2 regions of the Rhizobium sp. N621 genome follow, and region 1 is predicted to be linked to the other one. Evidence: riboswitches for the same ligand, from Rfam matches in the RefSeq annotation. Region 1 holds a riboswitch; the other holds the start of a gene.
What was found. A riboswitch is a leader RNA that binds a small molecule or an ion and turns the genes downstream of it on or off. The one in region 1 is predicted to bind thiamine pyrophosphate.
Positions count from the first base shown of each region.

Region 1 (7,924 bases):
GTAATGCCGAGGGCGGCTAACCGTTGGTAAGGCGAATTCTCGACCTTGCCGGCGGCGGTTGGAAACTGATTCACGCGAACTCCTGTCATGCGAATTTTCGATTGGCGGATTTGGATTGGCCGGCCGCTGGTCGACGGATTAAAGGTCCTTGCGAAGTCTCGGGTCGAGCATGTCCCTCAGGCCGTCGCCGACCATCTGCAGCGACAGCACCGACAGCACGATCGCCACGCCGGGAAACAGCGTCATCCAGTCGGCCTGGCCGATATATTGCCGGCCGGCGGCGATCATCGTGCCCCAGGTCGGGATTTCCGGGCTGACGCCGAGGCCGAGGAAGGAGAGGCCGGCTTCGGCAAGCATCGCACTGGCAAAGAGGAAGGTGGCCTGCACCAGGATCGGCGACAGCAGATTGCGCAGCACGTGCCGCGTCATGATGTGGAAAGTGGAAATACCGAGCGCCCTCGCCGCCTCGACATAGGGCAGCTCGCGAATGACAAGAGTCGAGGCGCGGACGATACGGGCAAGACGCGGCGCATAGACGATCGACAGCGCGATGATGACGGTCGTCAGCGACGGGCCGAGAGCGGCGACGAGGGCGATCGCCAGCAGAATATCGGGAAAGGCCATCATCGCATCGATCAGCCGGGCGATCGGCGTATCGAGCTTCTGGAAGAAGCCGGCGAGCAGGCCAAGCGTGACGCCGATAGCGGCCGACAGGGCGACGACCGCGGCACCGACCAGCAGCGACAGGCGGCCGGCGAAAATCGTGCGCGAGAAGACGTCGCGGCCGAACTCGTCGGTGCCGAAGAAGAACGTGCCGCTCGGCGGCTTCAGCCGGTTGACGATCGAAAGCTTCGACGGCGAATAGGGCGCGACCACAGGCGCGAAGACCGCCAGCAGCACGAAGACCGTGAGGATCAGCAGGCCGAAGGCCACCGTCTTGCGCTTCAGCAGGCGGCGGAGGAATTTGCTGCCCTCGCTCTCGGCGGGCTTGATTGCGATATCGGCCATCAGTAGCGCACCCTCGGATCGACCAGCAGATAGAGCATGTCGATCGCAAAATTGATCAGCACGTAGAGGGCGTTGATGACGAGCAGCGCCCCCTGGATGACGGGATAGTCGCGGCGCAGCACCGCCGAGACGACGAGATTGCCGACACCCGGCAGGCCGAAGACGGTCTCGGTGACGACGGCGCCCGATATCAGCACCGCCGCCGTCAGGCCGAGGACCGTCAGGATCGGAATCAGCGCATTCTTCAGCGCGTGTTTGAGGATCACCTTGCGCTCGATCAGCCCCTTGGCGCGGGCCGTGCGGATGTAATCATCGCCGAGCACGTCGAGCATCGAGGCGCGGGTGAAACGCAGGATCAGCGCCGAGGAGACGATGCCGAGCGCAAAGGCCGGCAGCGTCAGGTGATACATACGCTCGAGAAAACTCGAGCCGGGGCCGCCATAGCCCGAAACCGGGAAGAGATTGAGCCTGACGGCGAAGAACTGCATCAGGATGAGACCGAGCCAGAAGCTCGGAATGCTGGCGGCGAACATGGCGAGCGTCGTTGCCGCCTGGTCGACGAAGGAGCCGCGCCGATAGGCGGCGTAGATGCCGATCGGCAGCGCGATGACGCTGGCGATGGCAAGCGAAAACAGCGTCAGGAAGAAGGTCGGCTCGGCGCGGTCGATGAGCGCTGACGTCACAGGCATGTTGAGGAAGATCGACTGGCCGAGATCGCCCCGCAGCAGCTGGCCGATATAATAGACATATTGCAGGCCGAGCGACTGATCGAGGCCGAGCTTGGTTCTGAGATCGGCAATATCCTGCGGCGTCGCATCCGGCCCGAGCATGACGGCGGCCGGATCTCCCGGCGTCACGCGCACGATGACGAAGACGATCGTCACGACGAGAAACATCACGACGATCATGCCGAACAGGCGCTGGAGGATGTAGCGGATCATGAATGCTGGCCTTCAAGCCTTTGCGGATACGGCAGAAAGGAAGACCGGCACCGGCCGCAAAGGGCCGGCGCCGGCGGTGATGGTTACTTCTTGATCGAGGCATTCCAGAAATACGGCCACGGAGCCGGATCGACGCCCTCGAGCTTGACCGATTTCGCCGAGACGGCGTTGAAATCGCCGATCTTCATGAAGGGCGCATCGGCATAGACGGCCTTCTGGACATCGGCCCAGAGTGCCACACGCTTCTTCGGATCGACTTCGGAGGTGAAGGCATCGACGGCGGCCTTGCGGGCCGGCGTATCCCACCAGCCGGGCGAGCTGGTCGAGAGCGAGCCGATCAGCGCCGGCTCCGGCAGGAAGGGGCTGTGGGTGATGTAGATATCCCAGAGTTTCGGATCGGTGCGGCGCTGCGTCAGCGTCGCCCAGTCCACCACCTGCATATCGACGGTGAAGCCGGCAAGCTTCAGATATTCGGCGGCGACCTGCGCCATCTTGTAATGGAACTCGTATTGGCGGCTGGTCAGGATGCGGATCGGCTCGCCATTGTAACCCGCTTTCTTGGCGGCAGCCGCCGCCCCTTCCGGATCGGCGACATTATAGGCGCCCTCGACGCCGGCATCCGTCGACCAGGCAAAGCTCTTGGGGTAGATGGCGCCGTCGAGTGCATAAAAATCCTTGCTGCCGAAAGCGGCGGCCAGCATGTCTTCCATGCTGAGCGCCTGGCGGATCGCCTTGCGAACCTCGACATTCCCGGCGACACCTTCCTTCGTGTTGAAGACGAAAACAGGATAGCCGAAGGGCTTCAGCATGACCGGCTGCGAGGCCGTCGAGCCCTTCAGCTTGTCGTAGGATTCGACCGGGATCGAATCGACATAATCATACTGGCCGGAAACGGCGGCCTCGACGCGGGTGTTCGGATCCGGCACCGGCACGAAGCGGATTTCGTCGAGATATTGATGGCGGGCGCCGCCATAACCATTGCTGTCGCCTTCGCGCGACTTGTATCCGTCGAAGCGGACGAGCTGGATATATTGATCGGCCTTGCGCTCCTTCAGCATATAGGGGCCGGTGCCGATGAACTCCTTCATCGGTTCGTCCTGCTTTTCCGACGGGATGATGATCGCCGCCGAATTGTTGAAGGCGAGCAGCGAGGTCAGCGGCGCATAGGGTTGCTTCAGCGTGATGGTCACGGTCGCGGGATCGGCGGCAGCGATCTTGTCGATGAATCCGGCCACCTGCTTGCCGCGCGAGGCGATCTTCATCCAGCGGTTCAGCGAGGCGACGACATCATCCGAGGTCATATCGCTATTGTCGTGGAACTTGATGCCGGTCCGGAGCTTGATCGTATAGGTTTTGCCGTCGGCGCTAATCTCGGGCAGGCTTTCGGCCAGAAGCGGCGTGACGTTCCAGCTCTTGTCGAAGGTGTAGAGCGTTTCGAAAATATGCTGGGTGACGATGCCGACGAGATCGGCCGTCGACGACATCGGATCGAGCGTCGGCGGCTCGCCGATCGTCGCGACATTGATGACGCCGCCCTTTTCCGCAGCAAGCAGGGTCGAAGGCAGGGCGACGAGCGCAGTGCCGAGCAGGAATGCGACAAGCGTTTTCATGTGAGGGCTCCCGAGTTAAGTTCCACAATTATGTAATTCATCTTTTTGTAACAGAATAAGAGATGAAGTAATCGTGTCAAGCGGAAGCCCACGGATTATGTCGTGAGACGAGGGTCGCGACGGCCAACACCGCCGAACCGCGGGTGCGGCTGGCCGCCTTCGCGAAGCTCGCGCATTATGGGGGCGCTAAGAATCGGCTGCGCCCGCGGCTTCAATAAAGCGAGGATGGAATGGACATCGATTTCAACAACGGAAAATGGCTGAACGAACCGACAAGCTGGCACGCCGACGCAACCGGTCTGACGCTGACGACAGGCGAGAAGACCGATTTCTGGCGGGAGACCTATTACGGCTTCACCCGCGACAGCGGCCACTTCCTCGCCTTCCCCACCGCCGATAGCTTCACCGCCCAGATCCGCGTGCAAGGCGAGTTCCGCACCCTCTACGACCAGGCCGGCTTGATGGTGCGCCTCGACGAAAAACGCTGGGTCAAGACGGGCGTCGAATTCACCGACGGCGAAGCCTTCCTCAGTACCGTCGTCACCGACGGCAAGTCCGACTGGTCCGTTTCGCAGCCCTTCAAGGAACTTGAGGATTTCCACATCCGCGTTACCGTCGCAGCCGGCGCGCTACGCATTCAGGCCTCCAGCGACGGCAGCCGCTGGCCGCTGCTGCGGTTAGCGCCCCTCCCGATTGCCGACAGATACGAGGTCGGGCCGACCGCCTGCACGCCGGAACGCAGCGGATTGACAGTGCAGTTTTCGGAGTTTTCGATCGGGGCAGCGATTACGACGGATCTGCATGATTTAAGTTGAGGAACGCTGTGATCCCTTCAACCAGCTTTGTCGGAAGGCAGGCGAAACGTCATTTTCGGGATGACAGCCGCGTGCTTCTCTGCGAAAAAGAGCGCGATGAGAGACAGGGGCGTTCGTCGACAGACGGGCTGAGAAGAACCCTTCGAACCTGAACCGGATAATGCCGGCGGAGGGAGTCGCTCGGGGATCGCCGTAGACGCCGCCCCGCGCCTGCCCCGCCTGAAAGGGGCGCCATGCAGAGCAAGACCACCTCGGGAGCCATGCTGGAGGCGATGCGCGAAAAGCCGCCGCTCGTCCACTGCATCACCAATTACGTCGCCATGAACATCGCGGCCAATGTCCTGCTGGCATCCGGCGCTTCGCCGGCCATGGTGCATGCGGCTGAGGAAGCTGGCGAATTCGCCGGCATCGCGAGCGCGCTGACTGTCAATATCGGCACGCTGTCGACGCAATGGCTCGACGGCATGCGGGCGGCGGCCAAGGCGGCTGCCTCATCCGGCAAACCTTGGGTGCTCGATCCGGTGGCGCATTATGCGACGGCCTTTCGCCGCCAGGCGGTTGCCGATCTGCTGGCGCTCAAGCCCACGATCATCCGCGGCAATGCCTCCGAGATCATCGCGCTTGCTGGCGGGGAGAGCCGCGGTCAGGGCGTCGACAGCCGCGATCCGGTCGAGCAGGCGGAGGATTCGGCCCGTCGGCTCGCGGAGCGGCAGCAGGCAATCGTCGCCGTCACCGGCGCCGTCGATTTCGTGACCGATGGCGCGAGGGCGGTGCGCATCAAGGGCGGATCGGTGCTGATGCCGCAGGTCACCGCACTCGGCTGCTCGCTCACCTGCCTGGTCGGCGCTTTCGCCGCCACCGCGCCGGAGGATCTGTTCGGCACGACGGTCGCAGCGCTCGCAACCTTTGCCGTCGCCGGCGAAGATGCCGCGCTCGGCGCGGCCGGCCCCGGCTCGTTCGCTTGGCGCTTCCTCGATGCGCTGGCCGCGCTCGACGGCGAAGCGCTGGATGCGAGAGCCAGGGTATCGATCGCATGAAGGCTTTCGACCTTTCGCTCTATCTCGTCCTCGATCCGGATCTCTGCGCCCGGATCGGCATGGTCGAGACCGCCCGGCTTGCCGTTGCCGGCGGCGCGACGATGGTGCAGCTGCGCGACAAACAGGCGGGGACAGCACGCATGATCGAGACCGGCCGCGCCTTGAAACAGGCGCTCGGCGGCACCGGCGCCCACCTCATCGTCAACGACGACGTCGAGGCGGCGATCGCCATCGGCGCCGATGGCCTGCATATCGGCCAGGAGGACATGGATGCGCGCACGGCTCGGGGGATGATCGGCCCCGACATGATCCTCGGCCTCTCGGTCGAGACCGAGGCGCTCGCGGCTGCCGTCGATCGCGATCTCGTCGATTATACCGGCGTCGGCCCGGTGTTTGCGACGCCGACCAAGGCCGACCACAAGCAGCCGATCGGCCTTGACGGTCTTGCCAGGCTGGTGCAGGTCTCGCCGGTGCCGTCGGTCGCCATCGGCGGGTTGAAAGCGGAGCATGTGGCCGAAGTCTTTGCCGCCGGCGCCAAGGGGCTTGCCGTCGTCTCCGCCGTGTGCGGCACGCCGGATCCGGCGGCGGCCACCCGCCGCATCGCCGCAGAAATTCGAAAGGTCCCGGCATGATCCGCAACGTCCTCTCCATCGCCGGCTCCGATCCGTCCGGCGGCGCCGGCATCCAGGCCGACCTCAAGGCCTTTTCGGCCCGCGGCGTCTATGGCATGGCGGTGCTGACCGCGCTGACGGCGCAGAACACGCAAGGGGTCACCGGCGTGCATCTGGTGCCGCCGCAATTCGTTGCCGACCAGATCGATGCCGTCTTTGCCGATGTGCGCGTCGATGCCGTGAAGATCGGCATGATTGCCAATGCCGGCATCGCCGAAGCCGTCGCCGCCGCCCTTTCCGCAGCTCTGGCCGCAGCAACCGCCAAAGGACGCAGCATTCCCGTCGTCCTCGATCCGGTGATGATCGCCAAAGGCGGTGCCGCCCTGCTCGCGCCCGAAGCGGTCGACGTGCTGACGCTGCGGCTGCTGCCGCTCGCCACGATGCTGACCCCGAACCTGCCGGAGGCCGCCGCGCTGCTGCACCAGCCGGTCGCGACGAACCGGGTAGAGATGGCAGCGCAGGCCGAACGGCTGCGCGCCCTCGGCCCGGCCGCCGTGCTGGTCAAAGGCGGTCATCTCGACAGCGACGACAGCCCCGACGTGCTCGCCGCCGCCGACGGGCTGCATTGGTTCGAAGCCCAGCGGGTGCCGACGAAGAACACCCACGGCACCGGCTGCACACTCTCCAGCGCGCTGGCGGCCGAGCTTGCCAAGGGCGCTTCGGCGCGGCAGGCAGTCGCCATCGCCAAGGATTATCTTGCCGGCGCGGTCGCGGCGGCCGGACGCCTCACCGTCGGCTCAGGCCATGGCCCGGTGCAGCACTTTCATGCGCTCTGGAAAGACGGCGCATAAGTACTGAAATCGACGAACAGTCTCCATCGAACGGCCTGGTCTCCCCGGGCCGTTTTCGCCTGTGCCGGCCGCCCTGCGTAGCGAGCGCAGCCAGCGCGGCTGAATCACTGGCGCCGATTGAAAAACCCTGTTGACAAGCCCGGCGAGATGGCCAAGTCTATAACATAAGAGGGGTATATATTCCGCAACAACGGAATAGCAGGAGGAATGTCGGGTGCCGGACCTGCTTGTGAGCCTTTACTCCACGCAGCTCGCCGAGCTGAAACAGAGAGCCGACAGCGTCGGCGCCTCCATCCGCCCGGCCCTCCCCCCGGAACTGCATCTCGTCGTCACCTGGGTTCGCGAACGGTTCAGCGAGAACTGGGCAAGCGAGGTCTTGGTCGCTTTCTCCCGCCAGCCAGTCGCCTGCCTGATCGCCATCGAAGGCCGTGAGCTGCTCGGCTTTGCCTGCTACGACACGACGGCGCGCGGCTTCTTCGGGCCGACCGGCGTTGACCCGCAAGTGCGCGGCAAGGGCGTCGGCCTCGCTTTATTTTCCGCCTGCCTTCAGACGATGAAGACGCTCGGCCATGCCTATGCCTTTATCGGCGATGCCGGCCCCGTCGATTTTTACGGCCGAACCGCAGGCGCCATCACCATCCCCGCCCCCGACAAGGGCATTTACGAAGGCATGCTGAGAAGCATGCCGAAATGACCATCTGATACCGGAGCACTAGACTTGTCCTCGACCCCGCTCGCCCTTTTTGTCGGCCTTCCCAATCCCGTACTTTCGGATGACGAATTTGCGTTGTTTCGTGAGACCAATCCGCTCGGCCTCTTCGTCGGCCGGCGCAATCAGCGCGAGCCGGAGCAGACGAAACGGCTGATCGAGCGCTTTCGCGAAGCCGTCGGCCGCGACGACGCCCCCGTCTTCACCGACCAGGAGGGCGGGCGCGTCCAGCACCTAGATGCCGGCCCCTGGCCGCTCTTCCGCAGCTTCGGGCAGTTTGCCGAGCTGGCGCGCCGCGATGTCGAGCTCGGCAAAAAAGCATTGCGTCTTTCCTCCCAGGCC
Region 1 covers NZ_CP013498.1:375,497-383,420, reverse strand. The annotation lists gene AMK00_RS26465 (RidA family protein) at 1-89, opposite strand, end outside; gene AMK00_RS26460 (ABC transporter permease) at 139-1,008, opposite strand; gene AMK00_RS26455 (ABC transporter permease) at 1,008-1,949, opposite strand; gene AMK00_RS26450 (ABC transporter substrate-binding protein) at 2,033-3,559, opposite strand; gene AMK00_RS26445 (DUF1349 domain-containing protein) at 3,790-4,374, shown strand; TPP riboswitch at 4,470-4,566, shown strand; gene thiM (hydroxyethylthiazole kinase) at 4,608-5,411, shown strand; gene thiE (thiamine phosphate synthase) at 5,408-6,043, shown strand; gene thiD (bifunctional hydroxymethylpyrimidine kinase/phosphomethylpyrimidine kinase) at 6,040-6,873, shown strand; gene AMK00_RS26425 (GNAT family N-acetyltransferase) at 7,088-7,567, shown strand; gene AMK00_RS26420 (glycoside hydrolase family 3 N-terminal domain-containing protein) at 7,592-7,924, shown strand, end outside.

Region 2 (7,924 bases), on a different replicon from region 1:
GCGGCTCATTTTCAAGATAGGTGATACCGGCATCGATCTCGAGATTTTCGAGCATGCTCAGCACCTGCAGCGAGTTCCGCGAGACGATCGAGAAGGTCACTCCCGGATGTCGTTCCTGAAAGGGCGTGGTGATGCGCGAAAGCATGGCGAGCGCGGTCGGAATGGCAGCGAGGCGGATGTGGCCGGAAAGACCGCGGCGGGCGGCGCGCATCTCTTCCCGCATGGTGCGAGCATCGCCGACGATGCGCCGCGCCCATTCAAGCACCCGCTGCCCCTCCGGCGTCAGCCCCTGAAACCGCGAGCCGCGCTGCACCAGCATGACGCCAAGCTGGTCTTCAAGCTGCCGGATGGCGGCCGAAAGTGTTGGCTGGGAAATCCCGCACTCCTCCGCGGCGCGGCCGAAATGCTTTTCGTTGGCAAGGGCGATGAAAAATTCCAGCTTGTCGATCATCCGGTCTCCCGATCCGGCGCGAAATCATCCGGATCAGCCTATCTTCGACGCAGCAACCGTGTTCCGCAAGGGCGGTACTAATCGTTTTCAGCAGCCGGAAAAAGATCGAACAACGATTCAAGGAAGGCAAGCACGCTTGTATTGCCGATACGGTAATAGACCAGCCTACCCTGACGGCGCGTATTGACGAGGCCTTCAAGCCTTAAACGTGCGAGCTGCTGCGAGACCATTGCCTGCTGAATGCCGAGGATGTTTTCGATTTCACCGACCGTCCGCTCCTCACTCGCGAGTATGCAAAGAATCAGAAGTCGGGTCTGGTGCGCCAGCGCCTTCAGCAGATCGCTCGCCTCACGAGCGTTTCCAGCGAGTTTGTGCAGTTCCTGACCGGACATTCCCGGCTCGGGCTTGGGCAATGGCATTCGACATCTCGGAAGGGAAGCGAAAAGGCAGATCAGCACAATAGCATATTCGCACACGCGAATTTGCCAAAAGTGATGAAATGTCAAAAAAGGTCTAACTAAATCAGCAGATAAGCTGGCCGCCATTGATCTCGATGACCTGACCGGTAATGTATCCGGAGAGGGAGGGTGCCGCCAGGAACAGATAGGCCGGAGCGCAGTCCTCCGCCGTGCCCAGCCGCTGCAAGGGAATAGACTTTCTCGTCTGCTCCAGCTTTTCGCGGGAGGAATAGCGCTCATGGAAATCCGTCTCGATCGTTCCGGGCGAGACACAATTGACGCGGATGCTATCCGGCGCGAGCTCGCGGGCAAGCGCCTTGGAATAGGTGGAAACGAAAGCTTTCGAAGCGGAATAGATCGAAGAACCGGGACTGCCGCCGGTCAGCGCGGAAATTGAAACGGTGTTGACGATGGCAGCGCCTTCCGCCGCCTTTAATGCCGGCAGCAGCGCACGCGTCAGCGCCACCACCGACGTCTGGTTCAAACGCACGATCGCCTCATAATCTGCGTCGGTCAGTGTGGCAGCCGGAAAACGGCCGAGCATGGTGCCGGCGTTATTGACGAGCACATGCACCTTGTCGAAAAAGGCAAGCGCATTTTCGGCAAATTGCGCAGCGCCGCCAGCGGCGGTGAAATCGGCGTGCAGCAGCAGCGCCCGTCTTTCGGATTCAGCCGTCAGCAGAAAATCCGGCAGCTCGCGCCCCGGTTTGCGTCCGGTATGGACGATCACCTTCGCGCCGCAGTCCAGGAACTGCCGGGCCACTTCGAGGCCGATGCCCCGCCCGGCGCCGGTCACGATGACATTGCGATTCTCGAATAGTCTCGGATGGAACACGAAGCCGTCCTCCTCGCGGACAAAGCCGCCTGTTGCGCCATTCGCCCTTAACATATGAGCGCGCCGGCCGAAAGAAAGGCGGCATCATCTTTCCGCGAGAGGCTAGCGCTCTTCCCCGAAAGCTCACACTTCGTTTTCGCTCTCCAGCAGCCGCGGGCCCGGCCCTTCCTCGCCGAGCCGATCGAAGGGATTGCGCAACGGACAGCTTTCGATCGACAGGCAGCCGCAGCCGATGCAGCCGGTCAGACGGTCTCGCAGCAGGCTCAGCTGTCTGATTCGCGTGTCGAGCTCATCCTTCCAGCGCGCCGACAGCGTCTGCCAGTCGGCAACCGTCGGCGTGCGTCCCTGCGGCAGGGAGGCAAATGCCGTCTGGATTTCCGAAAGCGGAATGCCGACACGTTGCGCCACCTTGATGATGCCGAGCCGGCGAAGCACATCGCGTCCGTAGCGCCGCTGGTTGCCGCGCGTGCGGATACTCGAGATCAGCCCCTTGACCTCATAGAAATGCAGCGCCGAGACGGCAAGACCGCTGCGTTGCGCCACTTCACCGACCGTCAGAAGCCTGCCGAGCGGCGTTGCAGAAATCCTATTCATCGCCTATTGACCTCAATATTAGTTGAGGTTTTATAACCCCTGCTCCCCCGCCCGTAAAGCGCGAGGCGCAGGAAGGAGCGGCAGTGAGATCATCCGGTCGATAAAAGCTGGAACGAGGGCATCGGCGCTCGTCCGCCCCCGTATCGATCGCTCCAGCCGATATAGCCCCCGAGAGGCGAGCGCTCGGGTTCCGTTCCCGGCAGGTACGGAACCTCGGAAAACACCCGGACAGGACCTCGTCCGGGTGTTTTTTCATCGGCAATCCCTTCCCGACCGGCCGAACTGCTTTGCAATTTTGCGGTTGCGGCAAGAAAACCCCGATGATAGTTTTCGCCGAAATAACAGGGGAGCTCCGTGTCGCCGGGGCTGAGATGCGAGGCGCAAGCTTCCGGACCCTTCTAAGCTGATCTGGGTAATGCCAGCGGAGCGAGGTCCAAATGCATTCCGGCGCGCAAGTGTCACTCTACCCGACGTCCGGCCATTCCGCCGGCACCCCTATCGATGCCGTCAAGGCAATCGCCCCGAATTGCGGCAGGCTGCGCATCGAGACCGATGCCCTCGACAGGTTTGCGCGAACGGCCCGACGAAAGCCTGAAATCGAACGCCGATGACATCGCCACGCCCATCGGATTCGCGTCTTGCGACGCTCTGTCTCGCCGTGTACCGGGCAATGCCCGCCTTGCTCGCCGGCTTTGCCTTTCTGGCGGCATGGGAACTCTATGTCGATCTTTCCGGCATCAAACCGTCCATTCTGCCGGCGCCTTCGCGTATCCTTGTCCAGGGTTGGCTGAACCGAGAGGGGCTGATGTCAAACACCTGGCCGACGCTCGGCGCCACAGTCGGCGGTTTCGCTCTGTCGCTCGCCTTCGCCTTCGCCTCTTCGATCCTGATGGATTTCATGCCCTTCATGCGCCGGGCACTGCTGCCGATCTTCATTGCCAGTCAAACTTTGCCGCTGGTGGCGATCGCACCCCTCGTCGTTCTCTGGTTCGGTTTCGGCCTTTTGCCGAAGATATTGCTGGTGGCCCTCGTCACCTTTTTCCCGCTGCTCGTTGCCCTGCTTCAGGGTTACGAGGCGACCGACCGCGATATTGCCGAATTGCTGAACTCGATGAAGGCGAGCCGCTGGCGCATTTTCCGCCTGGCGCGCCTTCCCTCCTCTTTGCCCTTTTTCTTCGCGGGTCTCAGGATCTCGATCACCTATGCCGTCGTCGGCGCGATCTTTGCCGAATATGCCGGCGCTGCAAGCGGCCTCGGCATCTATATCCTCAACGCCAAGAACAATTTCCGTCCCGATCTCGTGCTCGCCGCCGTGATCGTCAGCGCTCTCTTGACGCTCTGCCTCTTCGCGCTGACGCTGGTTATCCAGCGTTTCGTCATGCCCTGGCAGCCATCCCAGGAGCGGCGCAGATGACCGGTCAGATGCTTGAGCTGCGCAACATCTCGAAATCCTTCGACGGCATGAAGGTTCTGAGCGACATTTCACTCACCGTCGCAAACGGCGAGTTCGTCTCGATCGTCGGCCCATCCGGCTCCGGAAAATCGACTGTGCTGAGACTGCTGACACAGGCGCTGCGGCCTGATTCCGGCGCCATGCTTTTCAACGGTGCAGCGCTGGAACAGACGCCGCATTCCTTTGCCTTCATGCCGCAACGCGATGCGCTGATGCCGTGGCGCCGAATCATCGATAATGCCGCGCTCGGCCTTGAAGTGAAAGGCATGACTCGTCGGGCGGCCCGCGCCGCTGTCGCGCCCCTCTTCGAGCGGTTCGGCCTTGCCGGCTTCGAGCATCACTACCCCTCTTCTCTTTCCGGCGGCATGCGCCAGCGTGCGGCACTGCTGCGCACCGTCATCCAGAAGCAGGACATGCTGCTGCTCGACGAGCCCTTCGGCGCGCTCGATGCGCTGACCCGCACACAGATCCAGGAGTGGCTGCAAGGCATGTGGACCGAACATCGCTGGACGGCGCTGCTAATCACGCACGATGTCCGCGAGGCCGTTTTCCTCTCCGATCGGATCTACGTGCTGTCTGCTCGCCCGGCCCGCGTCATCCGCGAATTCCGTGTCCCCCTGCCCCGCCCGAGAAGCATCGCCGATCTCGGTTCACCCGCAGCTCAGGCAATCGAGACTGAAATCCTGCAAACCCTGCTTCATCCGCTGGAACAGGATGATTTTAGGCCGACCGGCCTGAAATCTGGCTCCTGTTCCAATTTTAAGAGTTAGAGCCTGATGTCGTCCGAAAACCGCACTTTTCGGCATCATGCTCTCAAGACCTGAGGAGGTCACCATGCCGCTTCTCACCCGTCGCCAGACGATCCTCGCCGCCATCGCGACAAGCCTCGCCGGCCGCACCGCCTTCGCCCAACCGGCGCCCGCAAAGGTTCGCATCGCGCTGGACTGGACGCCCAACACCAACCATATCGGCATCTATGTCGCCAAGGCGAAGGGCTTCTATGCGGCCGCCGGCCTCGATGTCGAAATTCTACCCTTTACCGACACCAGCGCCGGCACGCTGGTATCAAACGGGGTCGCCGATTTCGGCATCAGCAGCGAGATCGAGGCCCTCACGCAGCGGGCTGGCGGCGGTGACGTGAAGATGGTCTATGGCGTCGTCCAGACGGAAACCGCGCGCCTGATCTTCAAGGGCGGACGCGACGACATCAAGAGCCCTAGAGATCTCGACGGCAAGACCTATGGCGGCTTCGGCGGCACCTGGGAGAGCGCGCTGGTCTCGGCAATGATCCGCAATGACGGCGGCAAAGGCGACGTCAAGACCGTCACCCTCGGCACCTCCGCCTATGAGGCACTGGACAATGGCTCGATTGACTTCACGCTGGAGATCTACACCTGGGAGGGCATCGCCGCCGAGCTGGAGAATCGGAAGATCAGCCGCTTCCATTATTCCGATTACGGCATTCCCGACGAGCAGACGACGGTCATCGTTTCCAGCGACGCCTATCTCTCGGCCAGTCGAGAACACGCGCGCGCCTTCATCCAGGCCACACGTCAAGGCTATGTCTACTCCATCGACCATCCCGACGAAGCCTGCGACCTGCTGATATCAGGAAGTAACGGCGCGCTGATGAACGCGGAACTGGTAAAAGCATCTCAGAAAGCGTTGATCGAAGGCCATTTCCTGAGATCCGAGGCCGGCGTGATCGGCACGCTTGACCCGGCAAAGGCCGATGCCATCGGCGGCTTCCTGATCGAGAACGAGATCCTGGTGGATGCGAATGGCGTCGCGCTCAAAGAGAAGCCGGACTTTTCCACCTATTACACCAACGAGTTCCTCGGCTGATCCGGCCCGGGCCTTGCCGAAGCGGCTTTCCGCGGCAATGCTTTGAGCCTGGGGCGGTTTAAGCCGAATCGGGCAGGGCGGGGAACGACATGCGAGCACAGGACAGACTCGTCGGAGCAGACTTTCTGCGCGCGATGGCCTGCTTGTTGGTGCTCGCTCATCATCTCGCGCTCCGGCTGGATATGCGCAGAGTTCCGGATGAAATGGCGGCGACGGCAAACGTCCTCCGCTTCGGCAATTTCGGCGTCGCCATCTTTTTCGTGCTTAGCGGCTTTCTGCTTGCCCGCCCCTTCTGGCACGCTCTCGACGCCGGCGGCGCCATGCCGAACCTTGGGCACTACGCCATCCGCAGGTTGGCACGCATCGCTCCGGGCTTCTGGTTCGCCGCCAGCGTCAGCTTCGTCCTCAGCCTGACGCTGCTTGCCCTGCCGCCGACGCCGGAACTCGTCGTCCGCTACGTCTCGGGACTACTGTTCATGAGCCAGTGGCATTGGCGCACGTTTTTTCCCGTCGAAGCCGATGGGCCGCTCTGGTCCATTCCCTTCGAGGTGACCAGCTATGTGCTCCTGCCGGTCGGCTTTTTCCTGCTGTTTCGCTTGCCGCTGCTGCGGCGACGTCCGTTCTTCGCCCGCGCCGCATGGCTCGGCGTCGTTGCCGTCGTCCTTCTTGCCCATCTGGTGATCCTGAGGCTCTTTGCGCTCGACGATATCGGTCGTGGCTGGGCATATGGCCTGCAGGGCGGGGCGAAGGAATGGATGCCTAACTATAACCCGATCGGCTTCTTTGCCGTCTTCGCGCTCGGCGCGCTTGCCGCCGGCATCGAAGTGATGTTGCCCGCAAGACGCTCCCCCTGGTTCGATGCCGCGGCACTCCTGGCCCTTGCGATTGCCGGTTACCGCCTCCTCACATCCCCCGGTGGCTCGGCCGAAGGTTACGGCTGGCTTGACATCCCTTATGGATTTCCGGTCTTCCCACTGGCCGTCGCAACAGCGCTCATTTCACTCAGCCATTCGCAGGGTCTGGGCAGGCTGCTTGATAACGCTCCTATCCGCTACGTCGCCAAGATCTCCTTCGGCATTTACATCTGGCAGGAGATCATCCTGACATTGATCCAGAGACTCGCCCCCGGCTCGTTCGGGGCCGCCTCGGAGAATGTGGTCACCGGCTGGCTGCAATCCTGCACACTGACGGCGGCGCTGGTTTTTCTGGTGGCAAGCCTCAGTTATTATCTGTTGGAACGACCGGCAATCGACTTGGGTAGCCGCCTGACATCGCGCCGCCTGATCGGGCTACTCCTTTAAAAGTATAATTTCGAATACCACTCAACTAGAGGCATTAGGGTTAACGCGAAATACTCCCATTTTTGGCGTCTTTATGCTTACCGATTTCTTATTTATAACGATGACAAACCATACGTAAGCATGTATCTGTCTCCCCGCTGTTCAGTATCGCATCTAAACTTCTGGGCTTTGAGTAATGAATGCTTTTACTTCGAAGATAAGTTCACGCTTCGATTCGTCTCAGCGTCAGAACAAAATCCGGACCCTGGTTGTAGCGAACTCCAACATTCGCCAGCCGGACAGCTTTTCCGCTGTCGAAGGGAAGGCGGCTCTGCGATTGGCCGTAAAGCGGCTGATCGACATCGTCATCTCGGCCAGCGCTCTCCTCGTGCTGGCGCCGCTTTTCCTGGCAATCGCTCTTTTCATCAAACTCGACGATGGCGGCCCCGTATTCTTCCGTCAGATCCGTTGGGGCCTGAACGGCCGGAAGATCACCGTCTTCAAGTTCCGCTCGATGCACACCGACGCTTGCGATCCCAGCGGCATCCAGCAAACCGTCAAGGGCGACAGGCGGGTGACCGGCATCGGCGCTCTGCTCCGCAGGACCAACATTGATGAGCTGCCGCAGCTTCTAAACGTCCTCAGGGGTGACATGTCCCTGGTCGGTCCGCGCTGTCATGCCATCAACATGCGCGCGGCCGGCAGGCTCTACGAAGAATTGGTGCCGAACTACCACCATCGCCACATCATGCGCCCCGGCATCACCGGCCTCGCGCAGACACGCGGCTGGCGCGGACCGACGGCGCGCCCGTTGCAAGCCCGGGCCCGCATCGCCTGCGATATCTATTATGTCAGGAATTTCAGCCTGCGGCTCGACCTGAAAATACTGTTGAAGACGCTGGTCATCGAGCTGCGCGGCGGCACCGGCTTCTAGTGAGAGTCTACCGGTTCAAAGCATGGCGCGCAAAGATATGCGGCCACGAAAACGGTATGCGCAAAACAAAGCGC
Region 2 covers NZ_CP013495.1:4,134,984-4,142,907, forward strand. The annotation lists gene AMK00_RS19835 (LysR family transcriptional regulator) at 1-451, opposite strand, end outside; gene AMK00_RS19840 (ArsR/SmtB family transcription factor) at 529-870, opposite strand; gene AMK00_RS19845 (SDR family NAD(P)-dependent oxidoreductase) at 974-1,744, opposite strand; gene soxR (redox-sensitive transcriptional activator SoxR) at 1,868-2,338, opposite strand; TPP riboswitch at 2,672-2,785, shown strand; gene AMK00_RS19855 (ABC transporter permease) at 2,946-3,752, shown strand; gene AMK00_RS19860 (ABC transporter ATP-binding protein) at 3,749-4,561, shown strand; gene AMK00_RS19865 (ABC transporter substrate-binding protein) at 4,626-5,636, shown strand; partial or broken gene AMK00_RS19870 (acyltransferase family protein) at 5,726-6,945, shown strand; gene AMK00_RS19875 (sugar transferase) at 7,113-7,850, shown strand.
Region 2: another riboswitch for thiamine pyrophosphate. It lies ahead of AMK00_RS19855 (ABC transporter permease); the one in region 1 lies ahead of thiM (hydroxyethylthiazole kinase).